DNA from 2 places in the Pseudomonas sp. DCA-1 genome. Region 2 is predicted to be linked to the other one. Evidence: predicted binding sites of a transcription regulator. Region 2 holds the regulator's gene; the other holds the start of a gene.

Region 1 (15,724 bases), 2.6 Mb from region 2:
GGGCGGCGCCTGCTGGCCACACCGTCGACCTGTATTCAGTTCGCGGCGCGCAGCGAGGGCTTCCAGGTGAGCGAAGAGCATCCGGGGTACCGCTGGTTGCGCCTGCATGCCGATGGGCGGCTGGAGACCGGGGTGGAGCGGGCGGTGGATTTCGAGGTGCAGCTCGACTTCGACAGCCCAGGGTATTGAGCAGGCCACGTCAGCCTGCCGGAAAATTATTGCGAAATCCGTGGCACTGCGTCAAAACCCGGCGAACGCGCTACACTGCGCGTCCCTGCGCCCGCATTATCAGGCGCGAAGCCACAGATTCCGGGGGCAGCATGTCGGGTTCCATCCTCTATATCCATGGCTTCAACAGCTCACCGCTTTCGACCAAGGCGCGTCAGCTGGAGGCAGTCATGCAGCAGCTCGGCCTGGCCGACCAGTTGCGAGTGCCGGCCCTGCACCACCACCCACGGCAAGCCATGGCCCAGCTCGAAGCGGCCATCGCCGAACTGGGTGCGCCACTGCTGGTGGGCAGTTCGCTCGGCGGCTACTATGCCACCCATCTGGCCGAGCGCCATGGCCTCAAGGCCCTTCTGGTCAACCCGGCGGTAACCCCACACAAGCATTTCGACGGTTACCTGGGCACCCAGCGCAATCATTACAGTGGTGAAACCTGGGAGCTGACCCACGATCATGTGCAGGCCCTGGCCGAACTGGAAGTCGCGGCCCCGGCCGATGCCGACCGCTATCAAGTGTGGCTGCAGACCGCCGATGAAACCCTGGACTACCGACACGCCGAGCGCTATTACCGTGCTTGTGCACTGCGTATCCAGGCCGGTGGCGACCACAGCTTCCAGGGCTTCGCCGAGCGCATGCCGGCACTGCTGGCCTTCGCCGGCATTGCCCGTGGGCAGTATGCGGCGCTCGATTTTTCTGTATTTTGACTTTTTTGCATTCACCAGACTGACGACGAGACCCTATGGCCAATCCTAGCGCCTATAACGCAGACGCCATCGAAGTCCTCTCGGGCCTTGATCCGGTCCGCAAGCGGCCGGGCATGTACACCGACACCAGCCGCCCCAACCACCTGGCCCAGGAAGTCATCGACAACAGTGTCGACGAAGCACTGGCCGGCCACGCGCGTTCGGTGCAGGTCATCCTGCATGCCGATCATTCGCTGGAAGTCAGCGACGACGGCCGCGGCATGCCGGTGGACATCCATCCGGAAGAGGGCGTGTCCGGGGTCGAGCTGATCCTCACCAAGCTGCACGCCGGCGGCAAGTTCTCCAACAAGAACTATCAGTTTTCCGGTGGCCTGCACGGGGTGGGTATCTCGGTGGTCAACGCCCTGTCGACCCAGGTGCGCGTACGCGTCAAACGTGACGGCAACGAATACCAGATGACCTTTGCCGATGGCTTCAAGGCCAGCGAGCTGGAAGTGGTCGGCTCGGTCGGCAAGCGCAACACCGGCACCAGCGTGTACTTCAGCCCCGACCCGAAGTACTTCGACTCGCCCAAGTTCTCCATCAGCCGCCTCAAGCACGTGCTCAAGGCCAAGGCGGTACTGTGCCCAGGGCTGCTGGTCAGCTTCGAGGACAAGGCCAGCGGCGAAAAGGTCGAATGGCACTACGAAGATGGTCTGCGCTCTTATCTGGTCGACTCGGTCAACGAATTCCAGCGCCTGCCCGACGAGCCGTTCTGTGGCAGCCTGGCGGGCAACAAGGAAGCGGTTGACTGGGCTTTGCTGTGGCTGCCCGAAGGCGGCGACAGCATTCAGGAAAGCTACGTCAACCTGATCCCCACCGCCCAGGGCGGCACCCACGTCAACGGCTTGCGCCAAGGCTTGCTGGATGCCATGCGTGAGTTCTGCGAGTTCCGCAACTTGCTGCCGCGCGGGGTGAAGCTGGCGCCGGAAGACGTTTGGGAGCGCATCACCTTCGTACTGTCGATGAAGATGCAGGACCCGCAGTTCTCCGGGCAGACCAAAGAGCGCCTGTCATCACGCGAGGCGGCCGCATTTGTCTCCGGTGTGGTCAAGGACGCTTTCAGCCTGTGGCTCAACGCCCACCCCGAGCTGGGCATGCAACTGGCAGAACTGGCCATCAGCAACGCCGGGCGCCGCCTCAAAGCCAGCAAGAAGGTCGAGCGCAAGCGCATCACCCAAGGCCCGGCATTGCCCGGCAAACTGGCCGATTGTGCGGGCCAGGACCCGATGCGTGCCGAGTTGTTCCTGGTCGAGGGTGACTCGGCCGGTGGTTCGGCCAAGCAGGCGCGGGACAAGGAATTCCAGGCCATCCTGCCGCTGCGCGGCAAGATCCTCAACACCTGGGAAGTGGACGGTGGCGAAGTCCTGGCCAGCCAGGAAGTGCACAACATTGCCGTGGCCATCGGCGTCGATCCGGGTGCAACCGACCTTGCGCAACTGCGCTATGGCAAGATCTGCATCCTCGCCGACGCTGACTCCGACGGCCTGCACATCGCCACACTGCTGTGTGCGCTGTTTGTTCAACACTTCCGGGCACTGGTCGAGGCTGGGCATGTTTACGTGGCCATGCCGCCCCTGTACCGCATCGACCTGGGCAAGGAAATCTACTACGCCCTCGACGAAGCCGAGCGTGACGGCATCCTCGACCGCCTAGTGGCCGAGAAGAAGCGCGGCAAGCCGCAGGTAACACGCTTCAAGGGCCTGGGCGAGATGAACCCGCCGCAGTTGCGCGAAACCACCATGGACCCGAACACCCGACGGCTGGTGCAGTTGACCCTGGACGACGTAGAAGCCACCTGCGAGCTGATGGACAAGCTGCTGGCCAAGAAGCGCGCCGGTGACCGCAAGAGTTGGCTGGAAACCAAGGGCAACCTGGCCGAGGTCATGGTTTGATTCGGCAAGTACTTGCCGTTTGCCTGGCGCTGGTTGCCCTGCCTTCCCTGGCGGGCAACTGGCCAGAGCTGAAGATGCAAGCCGAGCACCCGATCGACGGTATGCGCGGTGGCAACCTGTCTGGTCTGGTGGAATGCCGGGGCGGGCTGTGGGGTGTGTCCGACCGTGACGACGACCGCATCTACCGCTTCGATCAGCAGAACCCCACCTGGCGCGCGCAGCCGCTCACCTTCACCCCGCCAACTGTCCCGGAAAGCGGCCTGCCATGGGGGTTGAAGTCACGCAACTGGGCGGCATCGTTCATTCGCGGTGGCGAGCTGGATTTCGAAGGCATCACCTGTGATCAGGCGGGTAACCTCTATCTGGTCAGCGAGGCGCATGCCGCGGTACTGCAATTGCCGCTGGAAGGTGAGCCGGACTGGTTGAGGATAGACTCGGCCATGGTGCGCCAGGCCCGGGCAAGCGGCATGCTGCTGAACTTCAATGCCCTGTTCGAAGGCGTGGCGATCAACCCGGCGGGTGACCGCCTGTGGCTGGCCGCCGAGCGTGAGCGCCGTGGCCTGGTGGCCATTGAGCGCCGGCAATCGGTATGGACCTGCGGGCGCAGTTGCGTGCTGCTGAGCGAGGCCGGGGTCGAGATGCAACCGGAGCAAATGCCCAATGCCAGTGCGCTGTCGCGCGACTTCGCTGACCTGGCCTGGTTCGAGGGCAAGCTGTTTACCCTTGAACGTAACGCTTACCGGGTGTGCCGGCGTGATGCCGACAGTGGCAAGGTCGAGCGTTGCTGGTCGTTCGCTGCTGATGCGCTGGTCGAGTCACGGCGCTACGCGCAGCCGTTTGGCCTTGCCGAAGCACTGGTGATCGATGCCAAGGGTGCCTGGATTGGCCTGGACAACAACAACAGCGCCCGCGCCGATGGCGAAACCCGCCCGGTCGTCTGGCGCTTCGACGCCCCGCAAGGCGGCTGGAGCGCCAAACCATGAGCCAGGCGCCGGGCAAGCGCGCGGGCAGGGTGCTGATGATCGTCGCCTGGGCGGCGGCGCTGTTTCTTGCCACGCGCTTTTTCGGCCAGTGGGAAGACAGCCAGCGTAACCCCAATAGCCAGGTGCAATCCGAGCATGGTGCAGGCTTTATCGAAGTGCGCCTGCTGAGTAATGGCCAGGGCCACTTCGTGGTGGATGGTGCCATCAACGGCCAGGTGGTGCATTTCATGCTCGACACCGGCGCCACCGACGTGGCGATCCCCGAGGCGTTGGCTCATGAACTGAGCCTGGAGCGCGGTAGCCCGGTGCTACTGAGCACCGCCAACGGCCGCACCGAAGGCTACCGCACGCGCCTGGCCAGCCTGCAACTGGGCGATATCCGCCTGCAGAACGTACGCGCCATCGTGGTGCCGGGCCTGGACGGGCCCACCGTACTGCTGGGCATGAGTGCCCTGCAACAACTTGAATTTACCCAGCGCGGTGGCACCATGCTGCTGCGCCAGAACCTGAAATAATGACGAGGCCCGCATGAGCGACTCACTGGAACTCAGCCTGGACGGCGTCGAACGCCGCTCGCTGGCTGACTTCACCGAACAGGCCTACCTCAACTATTCCATGTACGTGATCATGGACCGCGCACTGCCGCACATCGGCGACGGCCTGAAGCCGGTGCAGCGACGCATCGTCTACGCCATGAGCGAGTTGGGGCTCGACGCCGATGCCAAGCACAAGAAGTCGGCGCGTACCGTCGGTGACGTGCTCGGCAAGTTCCATCCCCATGGCGACTCGGCCTGCTACGAGGCCATGGTGCTGATGGCGCAGCCGTTCAGCTACCGCTACACCTTGGTCGATGGCCAGGGTAACTGGGGTGCGCCGGATGATCCGAAGTCGTTCGCCGCCATGCGCTATACCGAGGCGCGGCTGTCGCGCTACGCTGAAGTGCTGCTCAGCGAAGTCGGCCAGGGCACCGTGGACTGGGTACCGAACTTCGACGGCACGTTGCAGGAGCCGGCCGTGCTGCCTGCGCGCCTGCCCAATATCCTGCTCAACGGTACCACCGGTATCGCGGTGGGCATGGCCACCGATGTGCCGCCGCACAACCTGCGAGAGGTGGCCAGTGCCTGTGTGCGACTGCTCGATGAGCCCAAGGCAACCATCGAGCAGTTGTGCGAGCATATCCAGGGGCCGGATTACCCGACCGAGGCAGAGATCGTCACGCCGCGGGCAGAAATTCTCAAGATGTACGAAAGCGGCCGCGGCTCGATCCGCATGCGCGCCGTGTACCGTGTCGAAGATGGCGACATCGTCGTCACTGCGCTGCCGCACCAGGTCTCCGGGGCCAAAGTGCTGGAGCAGATTGCCGCGCAGATGCAGGCCAAGAAGCTGCCGATGGTCGCCGACCTGCGCGACGAGTCGGACCACGAAAACCCGTGCCGTATCGTCATCATCCCGCGTTCCAACCGCGTGGATGTCGACGAGCTGATGCAGCACCTGTTCGCTACCACTGACCTGGAAAGCACATACCGGGTCAACGTGAACATCATCGGCCTGGACGGCCGTCCGCAGTTGAAAAACCTGCGAACCATATTGGTAGAGTGGCTGGAATTCCGCACCAATACCGTTCGTCGCCGCCTGCAGCACCGTCTGGACAAGGTCGAAAAGCGTCTGCACCTGCTGGACGGTTTACTCACCGCGTTCCTCAACCTGGATGAAGTGATCCACATCATCCGTACCGAGGAATACCCCAAGCAGGCCCTGATCGAGCGTTTCGAGCTGACCGAGATTCAGGCCGACTACATCCTCGAGACCCGCCTGCGGCAGTTGGCGCGCCTGGAAGAGATGAAGATCCGCGGTGAGCAGGATGAGTTGCTGAAGGAGCAAGCCAAGCTGCAGGCCCTGCTGGGGAGCGAGGCCAAGCTGCGCAAGTTGGTGCGCAGCGAGCTGATCAAGGATGCCGAAACCTATGGCGATGATCGTCGCTCGCCGATCGTAGCGCGTGCCGAAGCCAAAGCGCTGTCGGAAAACGAGCTGATGCCGACCGAGCCCGTCACCGTGGTGCTTTCGGAGAAAGGCTGGGTGCGCTGCGCCAAGGGCCACGATATCGACGCCACTGGCCTTTCCTACAAGGCCGGCGACGGCTTCAAGGCTGCCGCGGCCGGGCGTTCCAACCAGTTTGCCGTGCTTATCGATTCCACCGGGCGCAGCTACTCGCTGGCCGCCCACAGCCTGCCATCGGCGCGTGGCCAGGGTGAGCCGCTGACTGGCCGTCTGACGCCGCCACCGGGGGCGACTTTCGAATGTGTGTTGTTGCCTGACGACGATGCGCTGTACGTGGTGGCTTCGGATGCCGGTTACGGCTTTGTGGTCAAGGGTGAAGACCTGCAGGCCAAGAACAAGGCCGGCAAAGGCTTGCTCAGCTTGCCCAACGGGGCCAAGGTCATGACCCCGCGCCCAGTGGCCGATCGCGAGCAGGACTGGTTGGCGGCGGTGACCACCGAAGGCCGCCTGCTGGTGTTCAAGGTCAGCGACCTGCCGCAGTTGGGTAAAGGCAAAGGCAACAAGATCATTGGCGTGCCGGGTGACCGGGTGGCCAGTCGTGAAGAATTTGTTACCGATCTAGCCGTGATTCCCGAAGGCGCGACGCTTGTGTTGCAGGCCGGCAAGCGTACCCTGTCTTTGAAGGCGGACGACCTGGAGCACTACAAGGGCGAGCGCGGACGGCGCGGCAGCAAGCTGCCACGCGGGTTCCAGCGTGTCGATGGGTTGCAGGTGGAAGTGCCGACTTAACCGGTTGCAATGTCTGGAACGGCAATTTCAAAGCCGTTTCGGGCAGAAATGCTGGAGTCGGACGGTTATTTCGCGGATGATATGCCCCTTGCGGAGCCGGCGTGGCCGTGTGCCCGTTTGAATATACATGTATCACTGCGGTGTGCCTTGTGGCAGCCGCCTGGATGGGATGATGAAATTTCTGCGCCTTCCATTTGCGCTGTTGATGACTGGCCTGCTGGGCCTTGGCGGGTGCACCATGCATCAGCCGGTTGCCCTGTATCAGCTCGACAGTGGTGATCCTGGCCAGCCGTCGCAGAGTGCGGGCATGGCCGTGGTACTCGGCCCTGTATCGGTGGCCGATTACCTTCAGCGTGAGACATTCCTGCAGCGTCAAGCTGATGGCAGCCTGAGCGCGGCGACCGACGGTCGCTGGGCTGGCAGCCTTTCATCGGATATCGACCAGTTGCTGGTGCGTCAACTGGCCTGGCGTCTGGACAGCCAGCGCGTAGTGCTGGCCCCGGCGACTGCAGGCTTCAGCCCGGACGTGCAAGTGCTGTTGTCGATCACACGCCTGGACTCGGGCAGGAACCAGCCGGCCATTCTGGATGCCCAGTGGCGTCTGCTGGACCGCCGTGGCCATGTGCGTGACAACCGTATCATTCACCTCGAGCAGCAGCACGAGGGCAGTGAGTCGTCGCAGGTGCAGGCTCAGGGCCAACTGCTGCAAAAGCTGGCCGAACAGCTGAGCACAGCGGTGAAGCCGCTGGCCAACCAGCCGGCGATTGCCGAAGAAGCACCGAAAAAACCCGCTGCACCGACGCAGGTGAAGAAGGGGCCAGAGAAACCCAAAATCCCGATGGCCTCGCCGATTCGCACCGATATGGAAGTTTATCGGTTCTGATCAAACTGGCAGATACAAAAAAGCCCGCATTCGCTGCGGGCTTTTTTGTATCTGCTGTTCCGTCTGAAGCTCGGCGCGGTCTTTGTGGGAGCGGGTTTACCCGCGAAGCAGGCGACGCGTTGCATGGCACCGGTTGCGCCGGTGTTCGAGGGTGAACCCGCTCCTACGGGGGGAGCGCTAACGGTTGGATTTTGCGCCAGTCAAAGCAACCAGCCTGACTTAAGACATACGCTGTAGATGTCGCGTATACCTGTCAGGCACGGTGCTCATGCATGCGCGCCAGTTGCCTTTCCAGCATTGACGGGTAGGGCTCCATGAGCCGCTCCACACAGCACGCGCCTTCGGGGCTGGCGATCGGGCGAATACGCGCACGCTGGCGAATCAGGGCGTCATCGTTGATCTGTCGTTCTACCAGCAACAGGTTGCGGCTGTGCTGCGACAGCGCCAGGGCATCCTGGACTTTCTCGGCAATCAGCAGGTCAACCAGCTCCAGCCCATGCAGGTCGTTGCCCAATACCAGGCCTAGCTGCAGTTGCAGGGTGATGCCGCTATCAGCCACCTCGATCTGCAGGGCGTGGCCCAGGGCACGCAATAGTTCGCCACAGCAAATGGCGTTGGTCAGGTAGTCCTCGCCACACTCGCGGCTGTGGAACAGCACCAGGGTGCTGCCGTCGTTCAGCGTGTGGGTTTCACCGTCGTAGAGCGAGGCCGCGTGCTCCAGGCAATCGCGGTAGCGCTTGGTCAGCTCGTCCAGGCGTGTACGTGGCAGGCGGCGCAGTTGCTCCTGCGAGCCCAGCTGCACGGCAAGTACGGCGCTGTACTGGGGCTCGTCGGACTCGACCTCTGCGTGGGCTTTGGCTGTAGTGTCATCGTCCAGCAGGCCGGCGAAGGCTGCGTCGTCATCTTCGTCTTCCAGGGCAACCTTGGCGCGCGGTACGGCTTTGGGTGCCGGGGCAGCTGCGTGCAGGTCGTCGAACGGCTCGTCATCTTCCTCGGGCTCCGGCTCTGGTGGCGGAGGCGGGGCCAGGCGTGCATGCAGCTGGCGGGCGATGTCGCCGATCTCGTCCTGGCGGTCGGTCGCCGGGGTATACGGCTGCGGGTCGCGCAGCCATACCCGCAACTGCAGCAGTGGCAGGGTGATAAAGCGGCCCTGACGCAAGCTGAGGGCCAAGGCCAGGGCCAGCAGGATGGCGGCCAGAATGCCCATGCTCTGCAGGCTGATCAGCATCGGCTGCTGGAACTGGCTCATGTCCAGGCTGATGCGCAGTTGCCCGGCCGTCACGTCCTGGAACGTGATCTTGGTCTGGTACAGGCCTTCGGCCTCACCCAGCAGGCTGTTGCGCGGGCGCTGGCCGGCTTCGGCGAGGATGCGGTTATCGACGCTGAAGATTGCCGCATGGGCCACCAGCGGGTTTTTCACCAGGTTGCCCAGTAGCACGTTGAGGCTGAGGATGTCGTTGGACACCAGCAGCTCGGTTGCCGATGTGGCGGTCTGGGTGGTCAGGCTTTGGCCCAGGGCATCGGCCTGCTCATGCATGGCCTGCTTGAACTGCAGGCCCATCACGCAGGCGTAGATCACCAGCGCCAGCGCCACCAGGAAAATGTTGGTGCAGGCGATGCGCAGTGCCAGCGGCACGCGACGTTGACTCAAGGCGCGATAGATCATCAGGAAGAAATTGTCTGGTTTGACTGGCGTGGGCCGGTTCACAGAGCTCGGCTCTTAATGGCATGAAAGTGGGGGGAGTATAGCGAGCCGGGTTTTGTCGGCAAAGTATCGTTGGCGCCCGATGGTCATGGAAAATCGGTAGAATGCGCATTTTTCATCGAAGTCGGAGCCAGGTTGTGCGCGAAATCGTCCTGATCAACATCACCGGTGAGGACCGTCCCGGTCTCACTGCGGCTATCACCGGCGTCCTGCTGCAGGGCGGTGTGAGTATCCTCGACATCGGCCTGGCGGTCATGCACGGCACCTTGTCGTTTGGCATCCTGGTCGACATCCCGGACAACGAAGTGGCTACCGCACTGCTGCAAGGCGTGCAGGCAAAAGCCCACGAACTGAACCTGCAGGCCCGTTACACGCCGATTTCCGAGGCGGACTACCAGCACTGGGCCGATGGGCATGGCGAAGCGCGCCACATCGTTACCCTGCTCAGCCGCAAGATCACTCCCGAGCAGCTGCAGCGGGTGAGTGCGGTGATCAGCCAGTACGGCCTGACCATCGAGCGCATGGAGCGCCTCTCGGCCCGGGTGGCACTGGATGCCGAATTCGACAAGGGCAAGGCAGCCGTCGAGATCTCCGTGCGCGGCGTGCCGAGCGATGCCCAGGCCCTGCGTGCGGACTTCTTTGCCCTGGCTGAAGAACTGAGCGTCGACATCGCCTTCCAGAAGGACGATCTGTTCCGCCGCAACCGCCGGCTGGCGGTGTTCGACATGGACTCCACGCTGATCGAGGCCGAAGTCATCGACGAGCTGGCCAAGGCGGCGGGGGTAGGGGAGCAGGTCGCGGCGATCACCGAGCGCGCCATGCGCGGTGAGCTGGACTTCCGCGCCAGCTTCAAAGAGCGCATGGCTTTGCTCAAGGGCCTGGACGTGGGGGTGCTGGACGAGATCGGGGCATCGCTACGCCTGACCGAGGGTGCCGAGAACCTGTTTGCTGAGCTCAAGCGCCTGGGATACAAGACCGCGATTCTGTCCGGTGGCTTTACCTACTTTGCCCGTCAGGTGCAGGCGCGCCTGGGTATCGACTATGTGTTCGCCAATGAGCTTGAAGTGGTCGATGGCAAGGTGACCGGCGTGGCTGTTGAGCCGATTGTCGATGCCCAGCGCAAGGCTGAATTGTTGAAGAAGCTGGCCAGTGAAGAAGGCTTGCAACTGGAGCAGACCATCGCCGTAGGTGATGGCGCCAATGACCTGCCGATGCTGTCGCTGGCCGGGCTGGGCGTGGCGTTCCGTGCCAAGCCACTGGTGCGCCAGTCGGCCAAGCAGGCGATTTCCACCTTGGGGCTGGATGGGGTGCTGTATCTGCTGGGCCTGCGTGACCGCGACGCCCGTGGCTAGGTTGTCGTCGAATCTTCTGTGCCTGTGAAATCGAGCGCCGCCCGCGCGGCGCATCGCGAGCTACGCTCGCTCCTACGTTTGTTTCGGGCCAGTGACGCCTGTGACAGGCGCGCGCGACCGCCTGGTTCGCGCAACACGATATCGCGTCGTGCGCCATAACGTTCGCGCGCAAATCTCTCAGGACTGATTGGCCCGAAACAAACGTAGGAGCGAGCGTAGCTCGCGATGCGCCGCGCGGGCGGCGCTCGATCTTACAGGCGCAAAATAAACCCCGACATGCACCCCAATGCAAAAACCGTAATCAAGCCTGCACAGGCGCCGCCAACTGTTGCCCCATGCGCACTGCGGAGCCAGCACCCAGGCTCTCAGCCCATTTCACCTGCTCCGGCCCGAACAGCACGATGGCGGTCGAACCCAGCTTGAAGCGGCCCAGTTCGGCACCTTTTTCCAGGTGGATCGGGCCGCGGCTGGCTTCGTCGTAACGGAAGGTCTTCAGCTCACGCTTGGGCGGCGTGACCAGCCCAGCCCATACCGTTTCGATCGAGGCGACGATCATAGCGCCGACCAGTACCACGGCCATTGGTCCACGCTCTGTATCGAACAGGCAGACCACGCGCTCGTTGCGGGCGAACAGCTCGGGGACATTTTCTGCGGTGGTCTGGTTGACCGAGAACAGACGGCCCGGCACGTAGACCATTTCGCGCAGGGTGCCGGCCAGCGGCATGTGCACGCGGTGGTAGTCCTTGGGCGACAGGTAGATGGTGGCAAACTCGCCGCCCATGAACGGCGCGGCCATGGCCGGGTCACCGCCCAGCAGCTCTTGCGCACTGAATCCGTGCCCTTTGGCCTGGAAGATACGGCCGTGCTCGATCGGGCCGAGCTGGCTGACCGCGCCGTCGGCCGGGCACAGGATGGCGCCTGGGGTTTCGTCCAGTGGGCGGGCGCCTGGCTTCAGGGCGCGGGTGAAGAACGCATTGAAGTGCTCGTAAGCGCTCAGGTCTTCGACCAGAGCCTCGCTCATGTTCACCTGGTAGCGCTTGGCGAACCATGCGGTGAAGGCGTTCTTGAACCAGCGCACGCGGCACTCGGCGATGCAGCCGGCCAGCCGCGACAGCAGGTGGTGCGGCAGCAGGTACTGGCTGATGATGAACAGACGGGATTTCATGGGGGTTCCTTAGACTTCTACAGGCGTGTCCGGGTGGTTGCCCCATTCGCCCCACGAGCCGGCGTAGGCCTTGACGCGTGGGTAGCCGAGGGACTTGGCCACCAGGTAAGTGAAACCGGAGCGGCGGTGGGTCTGGCAGTGGGTGATCACTTCCTTGTCGGGGGTGATGCCCAGCTTCTCCAGGACTTCAGCGATGTCCTGACGGATGCGCAGGTGGTCGTTGAAATCCATGCCGGCGGTCCACTCGAAGTTGATCGCGCCGGGGATGTGGCCGCCTTTGGCTGCCAGCACTTTTTCGCCGCTGAATTCCTGCGGGCCGCGCGCATCCCAGATGACCAGGTCATCGGCGCCCAGACGGCTTTGCAGGTACTCGCGGGTGGCGGTGGGTGCGCTGTCGATGTGCAGACGGACCGGGGCGTTGCCACTGGCAGGCACGTCGGTGGACAGCTTGTCTGCCGGCCAGGCCTGGATACCGCCATTGAGGTAGTGGTAGCGCTTGTGGCCGATGACATCGAGCAGCCAGATGAAGCGCCCGGCCCAGCCACCGCCTTCATCGTCGTACACCACATACACGGCATCGGCGCGGTGGCCGAGTTCGCTGAACAGTTTCTCCAGCTCGCCCAGGGCCGGTAGCAGGCCGGGCGCCGGGGGCTGGCCGAGCTGGGTGCGCTTGCCTTCGACAAAGTGCGCGCCGGGAATATGCCCGCTGACATAGCGGTTGGCGCTGCTCAGGTCGACCAGGATCAGTTGCGGCGAATCCAGGCGTGGCAGCAGGTCTGCAGCTTCGATCACCAAGGGCAGGCCGGAAAAGTCGGTCATCCACGGTCTCCAGTGTGGAAAGAGAGGCGATTGTAGCGCAAGGCTCAACCCTTGCGGTTGGTAAACACCGACAAGGCCCGCTCGATGCATTGCGCGGTCTTGCCGAAGGCTTGCACGCTGATATCGGCCATCGGCCGGCAGCCCTGGTCGGCCACCAGCAGCATCAGCACCTGGTCGTTTGCAGCCAGCGAGCGAAGTAGAACATGCTCGCTGCGAAACAAAGCGCGCAGCGGGGCGGGCAGCAGCGCCGAGAACTGGCTGTGGTTTTCCGGTGTGATGCGCAGTTGTCCGGCCTGACTCAGCAGCTTTTGCAGCAGCTTGTTCTGCGATACCTGCAGGGCCAAAGCCCCGGCCTCCTTGGGCAGGCCGGCAATTTGCTGCACGCGCAGGCAGTCACTGGCCTTGTCCAGGCTAAGCAGCATGATGCGTTGCATGCCGCAGGCCAGCAGGGCCTCTTGTGCCTGGGTGGCCAGGTGCACGGCGTTGGTGAACGGGCTGGGTTGGGCCAGCAGGTGCTGGCACAGCGTGCGCCAGCGTGCCAGATCGTCGTTGCTGGGCGGGGGTGGGGCCAGCATATCCGGGTGAGGCCGGCGTTGGTGCCATGGCCAGATCAAAGCCTCGGCCGGGTGGAACAGGGCATGTCGGGCATGGCGGCGGGCACTGGCGGCCGCCTGCTGGTGCACTTGCTGCTGCACGTCTTCCAGCGAGGTTTGCAGGTACAGCGCGGTCAGCAGTTGCCAGCGCAGCAGGTGCGGGTTATCCCAGCCGACCTGTGCCGCCAGGGCCAGGTTGTTGGCCAGCAGCACGGTATTGGCCGGCTGGTTGAACCAGCGTCGCAAGCCGGGCTCGGCGTCCAGGCGGTGCTGTTGGCTGAGCAGGTCTTCGTCGCGGGCAATGTTCAGCACCTTGGCCAGTTGCTCGCGCTCTTCCAGCAGCAGGCGATAACCCTGGGTGACCCACTGGGGCAGGCGCCAATACTCGGCTATGGTCTGGCACAGCGCCATGATGCGCACGCCAAACAGTTCTTCCTCGACGTGGGCGGCGTCTTCACCTTTGTGGATAACCCGCAGTTCCCAGGCGTCGAGCAGCTTGGGGTAGGCCAGTGCCAGTGGCCAGAGTGGCGACAGGAACAGCAGGCTGCCCCAGTGAATCTCTTGCCACAGCCGTGCCAGGCGGCTGGCGAACAGGCCGCTGGCCTGCTGTGCCGCATGCTGGCTGATCATCTGGAACTGGCACAGTACCGGCGGAATCTCCTCCACGGGCAGTGTCGGCAAGCGTTTGAGAAGCTGCTCGCTGCGCTCCAGGCCCAGGCGGTTGAGGGCGACTTCCAGGCTCTCGGCGGGCTCGGCGAGGCTGGCATTGGTGGGGTGATTGGCTTCGCGCATCACTGACAGCACCAGCGCCGGGCTATCTTGCATCAGTTCGGCGATATCGCGCAGCGAGCGGCGGCTATCGTGGATGGCAGCCATGACCCGGTCGTAACTGTGCTTCGGCACGGGGATGCGAACACTCTCGAGCAGCTTTACCCAGGCCTCTAGCGTACGCGGGGCCTGAGTGGGCACCTTGGTTTCAATTGGCATTTTGACATCAGTCCGAACTGGCTTTTCGCATTGAGTGGCTATAGTCTGGCGCAGTTCTGCCGATAAGTAGAAGAAGAGTTTTAAAGCTCCCGTCTCTTCCCCTGACCACGACAGCAAGTGCTTTGAACCTATGGCTAAAATTATCGGCATCATCGTCGTATTCGCGAGCGTGCTCGGCGGCTACGTACTCTCCCACGGCAAGATCGCAGCCCTTATCCAGCCGTTCGAAGTACTGATCATCGGCGGTGCGGCCTTTGGTGCATTCCTGCAGGCCAACCCTGGCCACATGACCATGCATGTCATCAAGAAGTCGATGAAGATGTTCGGCTCGCGCTTCAGCCATGCCTTCTACCTGGAGGTGTTGGGCCTTGTTTACGAAATCCTCAACAAGAGCCGTCGCGAAGGCATGATGGCCATCGAGGCCGACATCGAGGACGCCGCTGCCAGCCCGATCTTCGCCAAGTACCCGACGGTACTGGCCGATGAGCGCATGACTGCGTTCGTCTGTGACTACCTGCGCATCATGTCCACCGGCAACATGGCCCCGCACGAGCTCGAGGGCCTGTTCGACATGGAACTGCTGAGCATGAAAGAAGAGCTGGAGCACCCGTCCCATGCGGTGACCGGCATTGCCGACGGTATGCCCGGCTTCGGTATCGTTGCGGCGGTACTGGGTATCGTGGTGACCATGGCCTCGCTGGGCGATGGCGACCAGGCCGCCATCGGCATGCACGTAGGTGCGGCGCTGGTGGGTACCTTCTTCGGTATTCTGGCGGCTTACGGTTTCTTCGGTCCTTTGGCCAAGTGCCTGGAACACGATGCCAAGGAAGAGCTGAACCTCTACGAATCAATCAAGGCCTCGCTGGTCGCCTCCGCCTCGGGCATGCCACCTTCGCTTGCAGTCGAGTTCGGGCGCAAGGTGCTGTATCCCAAGCATCGCCCAAGCTTCGCCGAACTGGAACAAGCGGTTCGCGGTCGCTGAGTCATGGAGAACAATCAGCCCATCATCGTCAAGCGCGTAAAGCGCTTTGGCGGCGGCCACCATGGTGGCGCCTGGAAAATCGCCTTTGCCGACTTCGCCACGGCGATGATGGCGTTCTTCCTGGTGCTGTGGCTGTTGTCCACGGCCACGCCAGAGCAGAAGATCGCCATTGCCGGCTACTTCAAGGACCCGATCGGTTTCTCGGAAAGCGGCACGCCCTACGTCATCGACCTGGGCGGTTCGCCTGAGCTGGCGCCGGAGAAGACCATCAACCCGGAAGTGAAGGCCGAACCGACGCAGGAGTCCACCACACAGCTAAGCAAGGACCAGGTCGAGACCATGGCCGAGCAGGTGGAGCGTGAGCGTCTGGAGCTGTTGCTGCAGGAACTGCAGAACAAGGTGGAAGAGAATCCACAGTTGCAGAAGTTCAAGGACCAGATCCTGTTCGAGATCACCCAGGACGGCCTGCGCATCCAGATCATGGATGCCGAGAACCGGCCGATGTTCGATATTGGTAGCGCGCGCCTGCAGCCATACTTCGAAGATATCCTGCTGGCCATGGCCGATACCATCAAGGCGGTGCCTAACAAGATCAGCATCAGCGG
Region 2 (15,724 bases):
GCAAATCGTCGCGGTACAGATGGGCATGGCGTTCGCCTCGATGGTCGACCCCGCCAATGGTGTCAACGTCACCGTAATCAGCCAGTTCATGACCATGCTGGTGAGTGTGCTGTTCCTGCTGATGAACGGCCACTTGGTGGTGTTCGAGGTGCTGACCGAAAGTTTTACCACCCTGCCTGTGGGGAGTGCGCTGGTGGTCAACCACTTCTGGGAGCTGGCCGGGCGCATGGGCTGGGTGTTCGGTGCTGGCCTGCTGTTGATTCTGCCGGTGATCGCTGCGCTGCTGGTGGTGAACATTGCCTTTGGCGTAATGACCCGCGCCGCGCCGCAGCTGAACATTTTCTCCATCGGCTTCCCGCTGACCCTGGTCATGGGCATGTTCATCTTCTGGGTCGGCCTGGCCGATGTACTGTCCCACTATCAGGCATTGGCCAGCGAAACGCTGCAATGGCTGCGTGAGCTGGCGAGGGTGCGCTGAGCATGGCGGAAAGCGAGAGCGGTCAGGACAAGACAGAAGACCCCACTGAGAAGCGCAAGCGCGACGCCCGCGAGAAGGGCGAGGTCGCCCGTTCCAAGGAGCTGAACACAGTGGCGGTGACCCTGGCGGGTGCCGGTGGCTTGCTGGCATTCGGTGGTCACTTGGCCGAAACACTGTTGGCGTTGATGCGTATGAACTTCAGTCTGACCCGCGACATCATCGTCGACGAGCGGGCGATGGGGGCCTTCCTGCTGGCCTCGGGCAAGATGGCCATCTGGGCGGTGCAGCCGGTGCTGATCCTGCTGTTCGTGATTTCCTTCGTGGCGCCCATCGCGCTTAGCGGCTTCTTGTTCTCGGGCAGCTTGCTGCAGCCCAAATTCAGCCGCATGAACCCGCTGTCGGGGATCAAGCGCATGTTCTCGATGCAGGCCCTGACTGAATTGCTCAAGGCGCTGGCCAAATTCTTCGTGATTCTGGTGGTGGCGGTGCTGGTGCTGTCCAGCGACCGCCAGGCCTTGCTGTCGATTGCCAATGAGCCGCTGGAGCAGGCGATCATCCACAGCTTGCAGGTGGTGGGCTGGAGTGCCTTGTGGATGTCAGCCGGGCTGTTGCTGATTGCCGCAGCAGATGTACCGTTCCAGCTGTACCAGACGCAGAAGAAAATGAAGATGACCAAGCAGGAAGTGCGCGACGAGTACAAGGACAGCGAGGGCAAGCCCGAAGTCAAGCAACGTATTCGCCAACTGCAGCGCGAGGTGTCGCAGCGGCGCATGATGGCAGCGGTGCCGGATGCCGACGTGATCATCACCAACCCGACGCATTATGCGGTGGCTTTGCAGTACGACCCGGAGAAGGGCGGTGCGGCGCCGTTGCTGCTGGCCAAGGGTAGCGATTTCATGGCGTTGAAGATTCGTGAAATTGGCGTGGAGCACAACATCCAAATCCTCGAGTCGCCGGCGCTGGCGCGGGCGATCTATTACTCCACCGAACTTGAGCAGGAGATCCCGGCGGGGCTGTATCTGGCGGTGGCGCAGGTGCTGGCGTATGTGTTCCAGATCCGGCAGTACCGGGCTGGCAAGGGCAAGCGGCCGGAGCCGCTGAAAGACGACCTGCCGATCCCGCCGGATTTGCGGCGTGACAGTTGACCTTGTGTCACGGCTTCAGGCCCTTTCGCGGGCGGGCCCGTTCCTACACGGTGGTGGACACATGTCGGTGGTTGGGCGCAGGCCGTCGTGTAGGAGCGGGTTTACCCGCGAAAGGGCCGGTCCTGCTGGCCAATTTCCACCCGCCGTTCACCGTTGCCGCCGCTACCGTATTCGCGGGTAAACCCGCTCCTACCACGGTGGTGGACACAGGTCGGTGGTTGGGCACAGGCGTCGTAGGAGCGGGTTCACCCGCGAAGAGGCCGGCCCTGCTGGCCAATTTCCACCCCCGTTCACCGTTGCCGCCGCCACCGTATTCGCGGGTAAACCCGCTCCTACCACGGTGGTGGACACAGGTCGGTGGTTGGGCGCAGGCCGTCGTAGGAGCGGGTTCACCCGCGAAGAGGCCGGCCCTGCTGGCCAATTTCCACCCACCGTTCACCGTCGCCGCCGCTACCGTATTCGCGGGTAGGCAAATGCCGTTGTTATTTTTTTTGGATATTGGATACAGTAGCCAAAATTGCCCGGCTGAGGTCTATCGAAATGAAACAAAATGTGATCGCACTGGTTTTTGGGGGGAGGAGTTCAGAGCATTCAGTGGCGCTCCGCTCCGCTGCTACAATCCACGCGGCGCTGATGGCTCTCGGTCACAGGGTGCACTGTGTGGGGATAGATCGTGAGGGCAACTGGAGGTATCAAGGAGAGCCGTGCCAGTTCCCAGGTGCGGTTGACCGGTCGGCTCCGTTGCTTTCAATTCGTCCAGGACATCCCTCGCTCTCATACACAATCCAAGGGAGCGACACGGTCGAGATTGGGATCGACTTGCTTTTCCCGGTACTGCATGGTCGGTGGGGGGAGGATGGAACGATTCAAGGATTGGCAGCGATGTGCGGTTTGCCTTGTGTGGGCTCCGGGGTGCTAGGTTCGGCAATGTCCATGGATAAGGATGTCACGAAGAGAATGGTCCAGTCTTCCGGGCTAGTTGTGGGGCCTTGGCTGGCCATGAATTCCATGCGTCCTTGGGAAGAGCTGGTTGAGTGCCTGGGTAGCAGCACGCTCTTCGTAAAGCCCGCCACTTCGGGCTCATCGATTGGTGTGTCTAGGGTCTCCAACGCCTTAGAATATGCTGCGGCATTTGCTATTGCAGCACGAGAGGACACAAAGGTGCTGGTGGAGGCTGAAATCTGTGGTAGAGAGATAGAGTGTGGTGTGCTCGAACTTGAGGAGGGCTTGATGGCCTCGGTGGTGGGTGAAATACTCAAAAAGGAAGAGCACACCTATTACGATTATCAGGCGAAATATGATTCCAACAGTGTGACAGGTCTTCGTGTGCCAAGCTTATTGCCACCTGACATTGTCGCGCGCATTCAGGATTTATCTGTTCAGGCATTTAGATGCCTTGATCTGAAGGGGTACGCCAGGGTGGATTTTTTCTTGACAGAAGAGGGTGCAATCATTCTCAATGAGGTCAACACCTTGCCCGGATTTACGAGTGCCAGTATGTACCCGAAGATGTTTGAGTGCTCCGGTTACCCCCCGCCGAAGTTGGTAGGAGCGCTAGTCGAATATGCGCTCTCATCAGCATCGAAAGATCGTTTATGACATATCCTGTCGACGCCGTGTCTCAAGAAACGTAACGATTGCATCTCGTCCCTCGGCAAGGTGCTCGGCTAAAAAGTGCTTGGCGGCTTCGCGATCACCCTGAGCGCAAGCGCTCAAAATGTTTTTATGATCCTGTTGTGATTTCTTGTGGTAGTCGAGATTTGTCAACAAAAAACGAAGATGGCGATCCACCGAGTCATGAAGGGACTTAATCAATGCAAGTAACCTGGGGCGCTTTGCTTTTGAATAAAGAAAGTGATGGAACTTTTCATTGAGTTCGCTAAGGTGGTGCGGGTCGGTGGCATGCTCCATGGCAGATATGAGTTCGTACATCTGCGCCAGATCATTTTCTACGATGTTGTCAAAACCAAAGTCCAAGGCGGTGCATTCTGCCATTATCCGCATATCATAGATCTCGACAATGTCCTCAATCGTCATGATCGCTACAGAGGCTCCTTTATGGACTTCGTAGGTAACAAGCCCTTCGGCTTCCAACTGCCTTATGGCGTCCCTTATCGGCATTCGACTCAAACCGAATTTTGAGGCTAGCTCTTCTTGGCGCAAAGCCGTACCTTCAGCTATTGCGCCAGAAAGTATGCCTTCGCGTAGCGACTCGACTACATAATCCATCGCGGTTTTATGGCGATGTTTGTCAGGAACGATAAAGCTATCGAGAGAGTTCGCCACCATGTTCTCCGGGTCTAGCGATGTAGTCAAAAGCGCTGGCGAAGGTATCACAGACTCACTAGAGCTACCATCGAGCAGTTGGCATGATGTTCATGCCTTTGAGTAGTCATTGGCTCTCTACATCCGCATAGAAACCGTGAGCTTTTGCATGATCAAGTCGCTCAGATTTTTTTGTCGTGGCGCCACCCTCTCCGTGGCTTTCCAAGAGCTTAAGCCTTGGGCCATTGCCGTAGAGGCGATTGGGCGGGAGGTCTCGTTTTTCTTGGTGATTGCCTGCTCATGAGCCACCCGTCAACGCGGTGGTGCTCGCCCGGTTCATCTTTTCGTGTGGGTGTCTGCCAAAGTTGGAAAGCTTCTTGCAATGCCAGCCGCAGGCGCCCCCTGGGCGTCAAAGTTTTGCATCAAGAGGACTCGCGGTGGATCGCACTCAGTTAATCAGCAACGCCCGTAACAACCTGGCCGGGCTCGGCCGGGGCAACCTGGGTGTGCCGCTGTTGCTGCTGGTGATGTTGGCAATGATGATGTTGCCGATACCGCCGTTCCTGCTCGACGTGTTCTTCACCTTCAACATCGCCCTGTCGATCGTGGTGCTGCTGGTGTGTGTATACGCCCTGCGTCCGCTCGACTTTGCCGCGTTCCCCACCATCCTGCTGGTGGCCACGTTGTTGCGCCTGGCCCTGAACGTGGCGTCCACCCGTGTGGTCATGCTGCATGGCCAGGAGGGCCACGGCGCTGCCGGTAAAGTGATCCAGGCCTTCGGTGAGGTGGTGATCGGCGGTAACTACGTGGTCGGTGCCGTCGTGTTCGCCATCCTCATGATCATCAACTTCGTGGTGGTGACCAAGGGGGCCGGGCGTATCTCGGAAGTGAGTGCGCGTTTCACCCTCGACGCCATGCCCGGCAAGCAGATGGCCATCGACGCCGACCTCAATGCCGGCCTGATCGATCAGGCCCAGGCCAAGCACCGCCGTGCCGAGGTTGCGCAGGAGGCCGAGTTCTACGGTTCGATGGACGGTGCCAGCAAGTTCGTGCGCGGTGATGCCATCGCCGGCTTGCTGATCCTGTTCATCAACCTGATCGGCGGCATATTGATCGGCATGATGCAGCACGGCATGAGTTTCACGGAGGCCGGCAAGGTGTACGCCTTGCTGACCATCGGTGACGGTTTGGTGGCGCAATTGCCATCACTGCTGCTGTCCACCGCCGCCGCGATCATGGTAACCCGCGCGTCGGGCTCCGAGGACATGGGCAAGCTGATCAATCGGCAGATGTTCGATTCGCCCAAGGCCCTGGCTGTGTCTGGCGGGTTGATGATCGTCATGGGACTGGTGCCGGGCATGCCGCACGTGGCGTTCCTCAGTCTCGGCCTGCTGGCCGGTGGGGGCGCCTACCTGGTGTGGAAGAAACAGCAGCAGGCCAAGGTCAAAGCCCTGGAAGAGGCGCAGCGCCAGCAGGACCTGCTGCCCTCGCCACAACGCGCGCTGGAAACCAAGGAACTGGGTTGGGATGACGTCACCCCCATCGACATGATCGGCCTGGAGGTTGGCTATCGGCTGATCCCGCTGGTCGATCGCAACCAGGGTGGCCAGTTGCTGGCGCGGATCAAGGGCGTGCGCAAGAAGCTGTCGCAGGACCTGGGTTTCCTGATGCCCACCGTGCACATTCGTGACAACCTCGACCTGCAACCCAGCGCCTATCGCCTGACCCTGATGGGGGTGATTCTGGCCGAGGCGGAGATCTATCCGGACCGCGAACTGGCGATCAACCCGGGGCAGGTGTTCGGCACCCTCAACGGTATTGCCGCGCGCGATCCGGCGTTTGGCCTGGAGGCGGTGTGGATCGATGTTGGCCAGCGTTCCCAGGCGCAGTCGCTGGGCTACACCGTGGTCGATGCCAGCACCGTGGTGGCCACCCACCTCAACCAGATCCTGCAGAAACATTGCCACGAGCTGATCGGTCACGAAGAGGTTCAGCAACTGCTGCAAGTACTTGCCAAGGCATCGCCTAAACTTGCAGAAGAGCTGGTGCCGGGTGTCATTTCCTTGTCGGGGCTGCTCAAGGTGCTGCAAGCACTGTTGTCTGAACAGGTGCCAGTGCGCGATATTCGCAGTATTGCCGAGGCCATCGCGAACAACGCCGGCAAGAGTCAAGATACCGCCGCACTGGTGGCGGCAGTGCGCGTCGGATTGTGTCGTGCCATCGTGCAAAGCATTGTCGGCGTTGAGTCGGAGCTGCCAGTGATTACCCTGGAGCCAAGGTTGGAACAGATTTTGCTGAATAGTCTGCAAAGGGCCGGGCAGGGTCAGGAAGATGGTGTTCTTCTGGAACCTAGCATGGCCGAGAAGCTGCAACGTTCGCTGATCGAGGCGGCCCAGCGCCAGGAAATGCAGGGTCAGCCGGCCATCCTGTTGGTCGCCGGCCCGATCCGCGCCATGTTGTCGCGTTTCGGTCGCCTGGCTGTACCGAATTTGCATGTTCTGGCGTATCAGGAAATACCTGACAACAAGCAAGTCACCATCGTTGCCACAGTGGGCCCTAACGGCTGAGGTAGGGGATAATGCAAGTTAAGCGATTTTTCGCCGCCGATATGCGTCAGGCCATGAAGCTGGTCCGTGACGAGCTGGGCGCCGATGCCGCGATCATTGGCAACCGCCGCATTGCCGGTGGTGTCGAACTGACGGCCGCGCTGGACTACAAGCTGTCCGCCCTGGCCCCGCGTGTGCCCAACGCCGAGCTGGAAGAAGAACTGCGCAAGACCCATACGCGCATTGCCAGTGCCCAGGCCGAGCTGGACCACCGTCAGGACAGCAGCGACAACAACCGCCAATTGTTCGCCGGGCAATCTTTGACCGCTGCCGAACCGTTGATCGAGCCGCATGTCGAGGCCCCCGAGGCTGCTGCCGCACCGGCTGCTGCACCGGTTGATCCGCGCCTGTTCGATGCCATGCGTTCCGAGCTGTCGGGCCTGCGCGAGTTGCTGGAAGTGCAACTCGGTTCGCTGGCCTGGAATCAGCTGCAGGGCAGCAAGCCGCAGCAGGCCAACCTTTGGCGCCGCCTGCAACGCATCGGCCTGTCGGGGCCGATCGCCCGCGAGCTGCTGGACCTGACCGCCGAGATCGAAGAGCCGCGCCAGGCCTGGCGCATGCTGCTGGCTCACTTGGCGCGGATGATCGAAATACCTGAAATCGAGCCGATCGAAGAGGGCGGCGTGATCGCCGTGGTCGGCCCGGCGGGTATGGGCAAGACCACCACCCTGGCCAAGCTGGCCGCGCGCTACGTGCTCAAGTACGGCGCGCAGAATCTGGCGCTGGTGAGCATGGACAGCTTCCGTATCGGCGCCCAGGAGCAGCTCAAGACCCTGGGCCGCATCCTCAACGTGCCGGTGACGTACGTCGACCCGGGCCAGTCGCTGGCAGCAGCGCTGGAGCCGCTGCTGCGCAAGCGCGTGGTGCTGATCGATACTGCCGGCCTGCAGGCCAGCGACCCTGCGCTGCGCATGCAACTGGAAACCTTGGCCGGGCGTGGCATTGCCGCGAAGAACTATCTGGTGCTGGCCACCACCAGCCAGAAGCAGGTGCTGACCGCCGCCTACCACAGCTACAAACGCTGTGGCCTGGCCGGCTGCATCCTGACCAAGCTCGATGAAACGGCAAGCCTTGGCGATGTGTTGAGTCTTGCCATCAGTCATGAACTGCCAGTGGCCTATCTTACCGATGGGCCACGCATTCCTGACGACTTGCACTTGCCGCGGGGCCACCAGTTGGTTTCGCGCGCGGTGAATGTGCAGCAGCAGGACGAGCCCAGCGAAGAGGCCATGGCCGACATGTTCGCTGATCTCTATCACAACCCACGGCGAGCGGGTTGACCATGAAGCGTGTGCAAAGTAGCTATGCCAAAGGGCACGCAGAATTGCCCTACGTGTGGCCTGAGTCCCAGCGAGACAAGGTAAAGAACAGACATGGGTAGCATGCATCCCGTACAGGTGATCGCCGTGACCGGCGGCAAAGGTGGCGTCGGCAAGACTAACGTTTCAGTGAACTTGTCCCTGGCGCTGGCCGAGCTTGGCCGCAGGGTCATGCTGCTGGACGCCGACCTGGGCCTGGCCAATGTCGACGTGTTGCTGGGCCTTGCCCCCAAACGTACTCTCGCCGATGTCATTGAAGGGCGTTGCGAACTGCGTGACGTGATGCTGCAGGGCCCTGGCGGTGTGCGCATCGTGCCGGCAGCCTCGGGCACCCAGAGCATGGTGCACCTGGCCCCAGCCCAGCACGCCGGGCTGATCCAGGCGTTCAGCGAAATCGGCGACAACCTCGATGTGTTGGTGATCGATACCGCTGCGGGTATCGGTGACTCGGTGGTCAGCTTCGTTCGCGCCGCCCAGGAAGTGCTGTTGGTGGTGTGTGATGAACCTACTTCGATTACTGATGCCTACGCGTTGATCAAGCTGCTCAATCGTGACTACGGCATGAACCGTTTCCGTGTGTTGGCCAACATGGCGCAGAGCCCGCAGGAAGGGCGCAACCTGTTTGCCAAGCTGACCAAGGTCACCGACCGCTTCCTTGACGTTGCCCTGCAGTACGTGGGTGCCGTGCCGTACGACGAATGCGTGCGCAAGGCGGTACAGAAGCAGCGTGCCGTCTACGAAGCCTTCCCTCGCTCCAAGTGTGCGCTGGCTTTCAAGGCGATTGCCCAGAAGGTCGATAGCTGGCCGCTACCGGCCAACCCGCGCGGCCATCTGGAGTTCTTTGTCGAGCGCTTGGTGCAACCCACCAGCGCGGGGCCCGTGCTATGAACGCCAGCGGTTTCAAGATGTACAGCCGGGCGTCGAAGGACGCCCAGTACGAGCTGATCGAACGCTACGCCCCGCTGGTCAAGCGCATCGCCTACCACCTGCTGGCGCGCTTGCCGGCCAACGTGCAGGTCGAAGACCTGATCCAGGCCGGCATGATCGGGCTGCTGGAAGTGGCTAACAAATACGACGCCAGCAAGGGCGCCAGCTTTGAAACCTATGCTGGCATCCGCATCCGCGGGGCCATGCTGGACGAAGTACGCAAAGGTGACTGGGCGCCGCGTTCGGTACACCGAAACACCCGTATGGTCAGTGACGCGATGCGTGCGGTTGAAGCCAGAACAGGCCGTGACGCTAAAGATCATGAAGTTGCTGCCGAACTCCAATTGAGTCTCGATGATTACTACGGGATTTTGAACGATACCCTGGGCAGCCGCCTGTTCAGCTTCGACGACCTGTTGCAGGACGGTGAGCACGAAGGGCTGCATGAGGATGGCGCCAGTGGCCAGGTCGAACCTGCGCGGGGGCTGGAAGAGGACCGCTTCCAGGCTGCCCTGACCGAGGCTATCGCCAACCTGCCGGAACGTGAGCGCCTGGTGCTGGCGCTGTACTACGACGAAGAGCTGAATCTCAAGGAAATCGGTGAGGTGCTGGGTGTCAGCGAGTCGCGGGTCAGCCAGTTGCACAGCCAGTGTGCCGCGCGCCTGCGTAGCCGCCTGGGGGAATGGCGGGCGCGTTGAGCCCGCTGTCGTTGCAGTCGTTTTCCACGTTGTACCGAATTGAATGAGTGCGTGCTCGGTAGGCCGAGCGCGTTTGAGACTGCTTGGAGGTCTAATTGGACAAGAACATGAAAATCCTCATCGTTGACGACTTTTCGACGATGCGGCGGATCATCAAGAACCTGTTGCGTGACCTGGGTTTCACCAACACCGAGGAAGCCGATGACGGCACCACGGCGTTGCCAATGCTGGAGAACGGTCACTACGACTTCCTGGTAACCGACTGGAACATGCCGGGCATGTCCGGCATCGACCTGCTGCGTAAAGTGCGTGCCAGTGACAAGCTGAAAAGCATGCCGGTACTGATGGTGACTGCTGAAGCCAAGCGCGACCAGATCATTGAAGCGGCCCAGGCCGGCGTCAATGGTTATGTGGTCAAGCCGTTCACCGCTCAGGTGCTCAAAGAGAAGATCGAGAAGATCTTCGAACGCGTCAACGGCTGAGTCACGTTACGGGGGGCGCGTCATGGATTCATCACAAACGTCTTTGGGCGAGTTCGAATCGACCCTGAAGAAGCATGCCCAGGAGTTGGTCGAAAGCCTGGAACGGGGCCGTTTCGGCGAGGCGGTGCAGCTGATTCACGAGCTGAACCAGACCCGCGACCGCGGCCTGTATCAGGAAGTCGGCAAGCTGACTCGCGAGCTGCACAGTGCCATCGTCAGTTTCCAGATCGACCCCACCATGCCGCAGGCAGAAGAGGTGTCGCAGATTACCGACGCCACCGAGCGCCTGTCCTATGTGGTCAAGCTCACCGAGGGCGCGGCCAACCGCACCATGGATCTGGTCGAGGAAAGCACGCCGGTGCTCAATGAACTGGCCAGCGAGGCCAAGGCCCTGAGTACCGACTGGCAGCGTTTCATGCGCCGCGAAGTGGCTGCGCCGGAATTTCGTGATCTGGTCAAGCGAGTCGACAGTTTCCTGACGCACAGCGCCGAGGGTAACCGAAAGGTTGCCGGGCACCTCAATGACATTTTGCTGGCCCAGGACTATCAGGACCTGACCGGCCAGGTGATCAAACGCGTCACCACACTGGTGACCGAGGTGGAGAGCAATCTGCTCAAGCTGGTGCTGATGGCCAGCCAGGTCGACCGCTTTGCCGGTATAAACCATGATCACGATCAATTGCGTGCAGAAAAAGATCGAGAAAAACATCCGACTCGGGGTGAAGGTCCGCAGATTCATGCCGATAAGCGTGAAGACGTCGTGTCCGGTCAGGACGATGTCGATGATCTGCTGTCCAGCCTTGGTTTTTAAGGAGCACGTTTGATGAGCTTCGGCGCCGATGAAGAAATCCTCCAGGATTTCCTGGTAGAAGCCGGCGAAATTCTTGAGCAATTGTCCGAGCAACTGGTCGAGCTGGAAAGCCGACCTGACGATGCCGACCTGCTCAATGCGATCTTTCGCGGTTTCCACACTGTAAAAGGGGGCGCCGGCTTCCTTCAGCTGAACGAGCTGGTGGAGTGCTGCCATATCGCCGAGAACGTGTTCGACGTCCTGCGCAAAGGTGAGCGCCGGGTCGATGCGGAACTGATGGATGTGGTGCTCGAGGCACTGGATACAGTGAACAGCATGTTTGGCCAGGTGCGCGAGCGTTCCGAAGTGACGCCGGCCACCCCCGAGCTGCTGGCGGCGTTGGCGCGCCTGGCCGAACCTGGCGGAGCCGAAGCTGTTGCAGCGCCGGCACCGGTTGCCGACGTGGCGGTTGCGGCATCGGCCGATGCCGACGAGCAGCACCAGGACATCACTGACAGCGAGTTCGAGCAGTTGCTCGATTCGCTCGATGCGGTCAAGGCGCAAGCAGCGGCCGACGAGCAGATGCAGGGCGAGACCGTCAGCGGTGCTGGTGATGAAATCACCGACGCCGAGTTCGAGTCGCTGCTCGACCAGTTGCACGGCAAGGGCCAGTTCAGTGTCGAGGTTGCGGCGCCGCCGGTTGCCGTCAGCAGCGAAGCGACCAGTGATGAAATCACCGACGCCGAATTCGAATCGCTGCTCGACCAACTGCATGGCAAGGGCACCTTCCAGGTCGATGCCTTGCCAGCCACCCAGGCACCAGCGCCTGCCGTGCCAGACAGCAGCGCAGCCAGTGATGAAATCAGCGAGCACGAATTCGAAGCCCTGCTGGACCAGTTGCACGGCAAGGGCAAGTTCGGTGGCGATGTTGCCGCTGTAGAAGCCCCGGCTGCTGTCCAGGCGCAAGCGCCGGCTGCCGCCAAGGCCGAAAGCCAGCCGGTGGCCAAGCCAGCCGCTGCACCAGCGCCTTCGCCGGCCAGCAAACCTGCCGCGGCGCCTCGCGCGCCGGCCCCGGCCGCCGAAAAGCATGCTGCCAGCGAAGCAGAAACCACGGTGCGCGTCGATACCGCGCGCCTGGACGAGATCATGAACATGGTCGGCGAACTGGTGCTGGTGCGTAACCGCCTGGTGCGCCTGGGCCTGAACAGCGGCGATGAGGCCATGTCCAAGGCCGTGTCCAACCTCGACGTGGTCACCGCTGACCTGCAGACCGCGGTGATGAAAACCCGCATGCAGCCGATCAAGAAAGTCTTTGGCCGCTTCCCGCGCCTGGTCCGTGACCTGGCGCGCCAGCTGAAGAAAGAGATCAACCTGGAGCTGGTCGGCGAAGAGACCGACCTTGACAAGAACCTCGTAGAAGCCTTGGCCGACCCGTTGGTGCACTTGGTGCGCAATGCTGTCGACCACGGTATCGAGATGCCCGACGAGCGTGAAGCTTCTGGCAAGGCGCGTACCGGCCGCGTAGTACTGTCGGCCGAACAGGAAGGTGACCACATCCTGCTGTCGATCTCGGACGACGGCAAGGGCATGGACCCCAACATCCTGCGCGCCAAGGCGGTGGAAAAGGGCCTGATGGACAAGGACGCTGCCGAGCGCCTGAGCGAGTCGGACTGCTACAACCTGATCTTCGCCCCGGGCTTCTCGACCAAGACCGAGATTTCCGATGTGTCCGGGCGTGGCGTGGGCATGGACGTGGTGAAAACCAAGATCTCCCAGCTCAACGGCTCGATCAACATTTTCTCGGCCAAGGGCCAGGGCTCCAAGATCGTCATCAAGGTGCCGCTGACCCTGGCGATCATGCCCACCCTGATGGTGATGCTGGGCAACCAGGCGTTTGCCTTCCCGCTGGTCAACGTCAACGAGATCTTCCACCTCGACCTGTCGCGCACCAACGTGGTCGACGGGCAGGAAGTGGTGATCGTGCGCGACAAGGCGCTGCCACTGTTCTACCTCAAGCGCTGGCTGGTCCAGGGCCAGGTGCACGAAGAGCAGCACGAGGGCCACGTGGTGATTCTGTCGGTCGGCACCCAGCGCATCGGCTTTGTCGTCGACCAACTGGTTGGCCAGGAAGAAGTGGTCATCAAGCCGCTGGGCAAGATGCTGCAGGGCACCCCGGGCATGTCCGGGGCCACCATCACTGGCGACGGTCGCATCGCGTTGATTCTCGACGTCCCGAGCATGCTCAAGCGTTACGCCGCGCGGCGTATTTGATTTCGGTGGCGCGCCCTGGCGGGTTGCGCCGCCTAATGGAGTGTTTATGGCAGTCAAGGTCCTGGTGGTGGATGATTCTGGTTTCTTCCGCCGCCGTGTCTCGGAAATCCTCTCGGCGGATCCAACGATCCAGGTCGTGGGGACCGCGACCAACGGCAAGGAAGCAATCGACCAGGCGCTGGCGCTCAAGCCCGATGTGATCACCATGGACTACGAAATGCCCATGATGGATGGCATCACCGCAGTGCGGCACATCATGCAGCGCTGCCCGACGCCCGTGTTGATGTTCTCGTCACTTACCCATGAAGGCGCCCGTGTCACCCTCGACGCGCTGGATGCCGGCGCCGTGGACTACCTGCCGAAAAACTTCGAGGACATCTCGCGCAACCCTGACAAGGTCAAGCAGCTGCTGTGCGAGAAGGTACACACCATTTCGCGCAGCAACCGCCGGATCGGCAGCTATGCCAGAACGGCGCCGGTCGCCGCGCCAGCGCCCGCCAGCACCTTCACCAGCCAGGCGCAGGCACGCCCGGCTGCGCCTGCCCGTGCAGCGGCCCCGACAGCGGCAGCCTCGCAGTCGCCGGCACCCAAGCGCAAACCCTACAAACTGGTGGCCATCGGTACCTCCACGGGGGGGCCGGTGGCACTGCAGCGGGTACTGACCCAACTGCCGGCCAATTTCCCGGCGCCGATCGTGTTGATCCAGCACATGCCGGCGGCCTTCACCAAAGCGTTTGCCGAACGCCTGGACAAGCTGTGCCGCATCAGCGTCAAGGAGGCCGAGGACGGCGACATGCTGCGCCCGGGCCTGGCCCTGCTGGCCCCCGGCGGCAAGCAGATGATGATCGATGGCCGTGGTACGGTGAAGATCCTGCCCGGCGACGAGCGCCTGAACTACAAACCCTGCGTGGACATCACCTTCGGTTCGGCGGCCAAGTCTTATGGTGACAAGGTATTGTCGGTAGTGCTTACCGGCATGGGCGCCGATGGCCGTGAAGGCGCGCGCCTGCTCAAGCAGGGTGGCAGCACGGTGTGGGCCCAGGATGAAGCCAGCTGCGTGATTTATGGCATGCCCATGGCCATCGTCAAGGCCAACCTGGCTGATGCCGTGTACAGCCTGGACGAAATTGGCAAGCACCTGGTGGAGGCGTGCGTCTGATGGACGTCCTCAGCCTGATCGGTTTGATCCTGGCTTTCGTTGCCATCGTCGGTGGCAACTTTCTTGAAGGCGGTCATGTCGGTGCTCTGGTCAATGGCCCGGCGGCTCTGATCGTGCTGGGTGGTACCCTGGCGGCGGCGTTGTTGCAGTCGCCGCTGTCGTCGTTCAAGCGCGCCTTGCAGATTTTACGTTGGATCCTGTTTCCACCGCGGGTCGACCTGGCGGGCGGTATCGACCGCGTGGTGAACTGGAGCCTGACCGCTCGCAAAGAAGGCTTGCTGGGCCTGGAAGGGGTAGCTGACAGCGAGCCCGACCCGTATGCGCGCAAGGGCCTGCAACTGCTGGTGGACGGCGCAGAGCCGGAAGCCATCCGCAGCATCCTCGAGGTCGACTTCCTTACCCAGGAAGGCCGTGACATCCAGGCAGCCAAGGTATTCGAAAGCATGGGCGGCTATGCGCCGACCATCGGCATCATCGGTGCGGTCATGGGCCTTATCCACGTGATGGGCAATCTGGCCGACCCGTCGCAACTGGGCAATGGCATTGCCGTGGCCTTTGTCGCCACCATTTACGGTGTGGCCAGTGCCAACCTTGTGCTATTGCCGGTTGCCAGCAAGCTCAAGGCCATCGTCATGCGCCAGTCGCGCTACCGCGAAATGCTGCTCGAAGGCCTGCTGTCGATTGCCGAAGGTGAAAACCCGCGCTCGATCGAGTTGAAGCTGCAAGGCTTCATGGAGTAACCCATGCGTCGCCGTCGTCATACCGAGGAACACGAAAACCACGAGCGCTGGCTGGTGTCGTACGCCGACTTCATCACGTTGCTGTTCGCCTTTTTCGTCGTGATGTATTCGATTTCCTCGATCAACGAGGGCAAGTACAAAGTTATTTCCCAGGCCTTGCTCGGGGTATTCAACGACCCCGAGCGCAGCATGAAGCCGATCCCGATTGGCGATGAGCAGCCGCTGAGCGTGCGCCCGGCCGAACCGCTGGTCAAAGACAGCGAGCAGACCGAAGCGGGCCTGGCGGCGACCAATGCCGACCCGTTGAAAACCATCAGCAATGACGTGCGCGATGCCTTTGGCGACCTGATCAAAAGCGACCAGATGACTGTGCGCGGCAACGAACTGTGGATCGAGATCGAGCTCAATTCGTCGCTGCTGTTTGGCAGTGGTGATGCGATGCCCAGTGACAAGGCATTTGCGATCATCGAGAAGGTGGCCAACATCCTCAAGCCGTTCGCCAACCCGGTGCACGTCGAAGGCTTCACCGACAACCTGCCGATCCGCACCGCGCAGTACCCCACCAACTGGGAGTTGTCCTCGGCGCGCGCGGCCAGCATCGTGCGCCTGCTGGCCATGGAGGGTGTCAACCCGGCACGCATGGCCTCGGTGGGTTACGGCGAGTACCAGCCGGTGGCCAGCAACGATACCGCCGAAGGGCGCGCACGCAACCGTCGGGTTGTGCTGGTGATTTCCCGTAACCTGGAAGTGCGCCGCAGCCTGACAGGCTCGGGCAGTGCCAATGCCACACCGGATGCCGCGTTGCGCCGGGCTGGCACACAAAGTGCACCAGCAACGCCAGCAA

The links. The regulator FliA, encoded in region 2, starts transcription of late flagellar genes. The targets are predictions, from matches to a motif close to CTAAAGTTTNNNNNNNNNNNGCCGNTAA.
Region 1: a site for FliA is predicted at 14,176-14,203, ahead of motA (flagellar motor stator protein MotA). Genes of this name have one in related genera too.

Annotation. Positions count from the first base shown of each region.
Region 1 is NZ_CP169881.1:5,344,781-5,360,504, reverse strand. It holds gene cpdA (3',5'-cyclic-AMP phosphodiesterase) at 1-189, shown strand, start outside; gene ACE4QZ_RS25265 (YqiA/YcfP family alpha/beta fold hydrolase) at 321-929, shown strand; gene parE (DNA topoisomerase IV subunit B) at 965-2,863, shown strand; gene ACE4QZ_RS25255 (esterase-like activity of phytase family protein) at 2,860-3,846, shown strand; gene ACE4QZ_RS25250 (TIGR02281 family clan AA aspartic protease) at 3,843-4,361, shown strand; gene parC (DNA topoisomerase IV subunit A) at 4,375-6,633, shown strand; gene ACE4QZ_RS25240 (membrane integrity-associated transporter subunit PqiC) at 6,806-7,516, shown strand; gene ACE4QZ_RS25235 (hypothetical protein) at 7,770-9,224, opposite strand; gene serB (phosphoserine phosphatase SerB) at 9,359-10,573, shown strand; gene asd (archaetidylserine decarboxylase) at 10,875-11,738, opposite strand; gene ACE4QZ_RS25220 (rhodanese-like domain-containing protein) at 11,748-12,557, opposite strand; gene ACE4QZ_RS25215 (HDOD domain-containing protein) at 12,602-14,137, opposite strand; gene motA (flagellar motor stator protein MotA) at 14,268-15,119, shown strand; gene motB (flagellar motor protein MotB) at 15,123-15,724, shown strand, end outside.
Region 2 is NZ_CP169881.1:2,014,512-2,030,235, forward strand. It holds gene fliR (flagellar biosynthetic protein FliR) at 1-478, shown strand, start outside; gene flhB (flagellar biosynthesis protein FlhB) at 481-1,623, shown strand; gene ACE4QZ_RS09685 (D-alanine--D-alanine ligase family protein) at 2,164-3,222, shown strand; gene ACE4QZ_RS09690 (GntR family transcriptional regulator) at 3,217-3,912, opposite strand; gene flhA (flagellar biosynthesis protein FlhA) at 4,326-6,455, shown strand; gene flhF (flagellar biosynthesis protein FlhF) at 6,467-7,774, shown strand; gene fleN (flagellar synthesis regulator FleN) at 7,868-8,701, shown strand; gene fliA (RNA polymerase sigma factor FliA) at 8,698-9,438, shown strand; gene ACE4QZ_RS09715 (chemotaxis response regulator CheY) at 9,546-9,920, shown strand; gene ACE4QZ_RS09720 (protein phosphatase CheZ) at 9,943-10,731, shown strand; gene ACE4QZ_RS09725 (chemotaxis protein CheA) at 10,744-12,981, shown strand; gene ACE4QZ_RS09730 (chemotaxis response regulator protein-glutamate methylesterase) at 13,028-14,140, shown strand; gene ACE4QZ_RS09735 (flagellar motor protein) at 14,140-14,880, shown strand; gene motD (flagellar motor protein MotD) at 14,884-15,724, shown strand, end outside.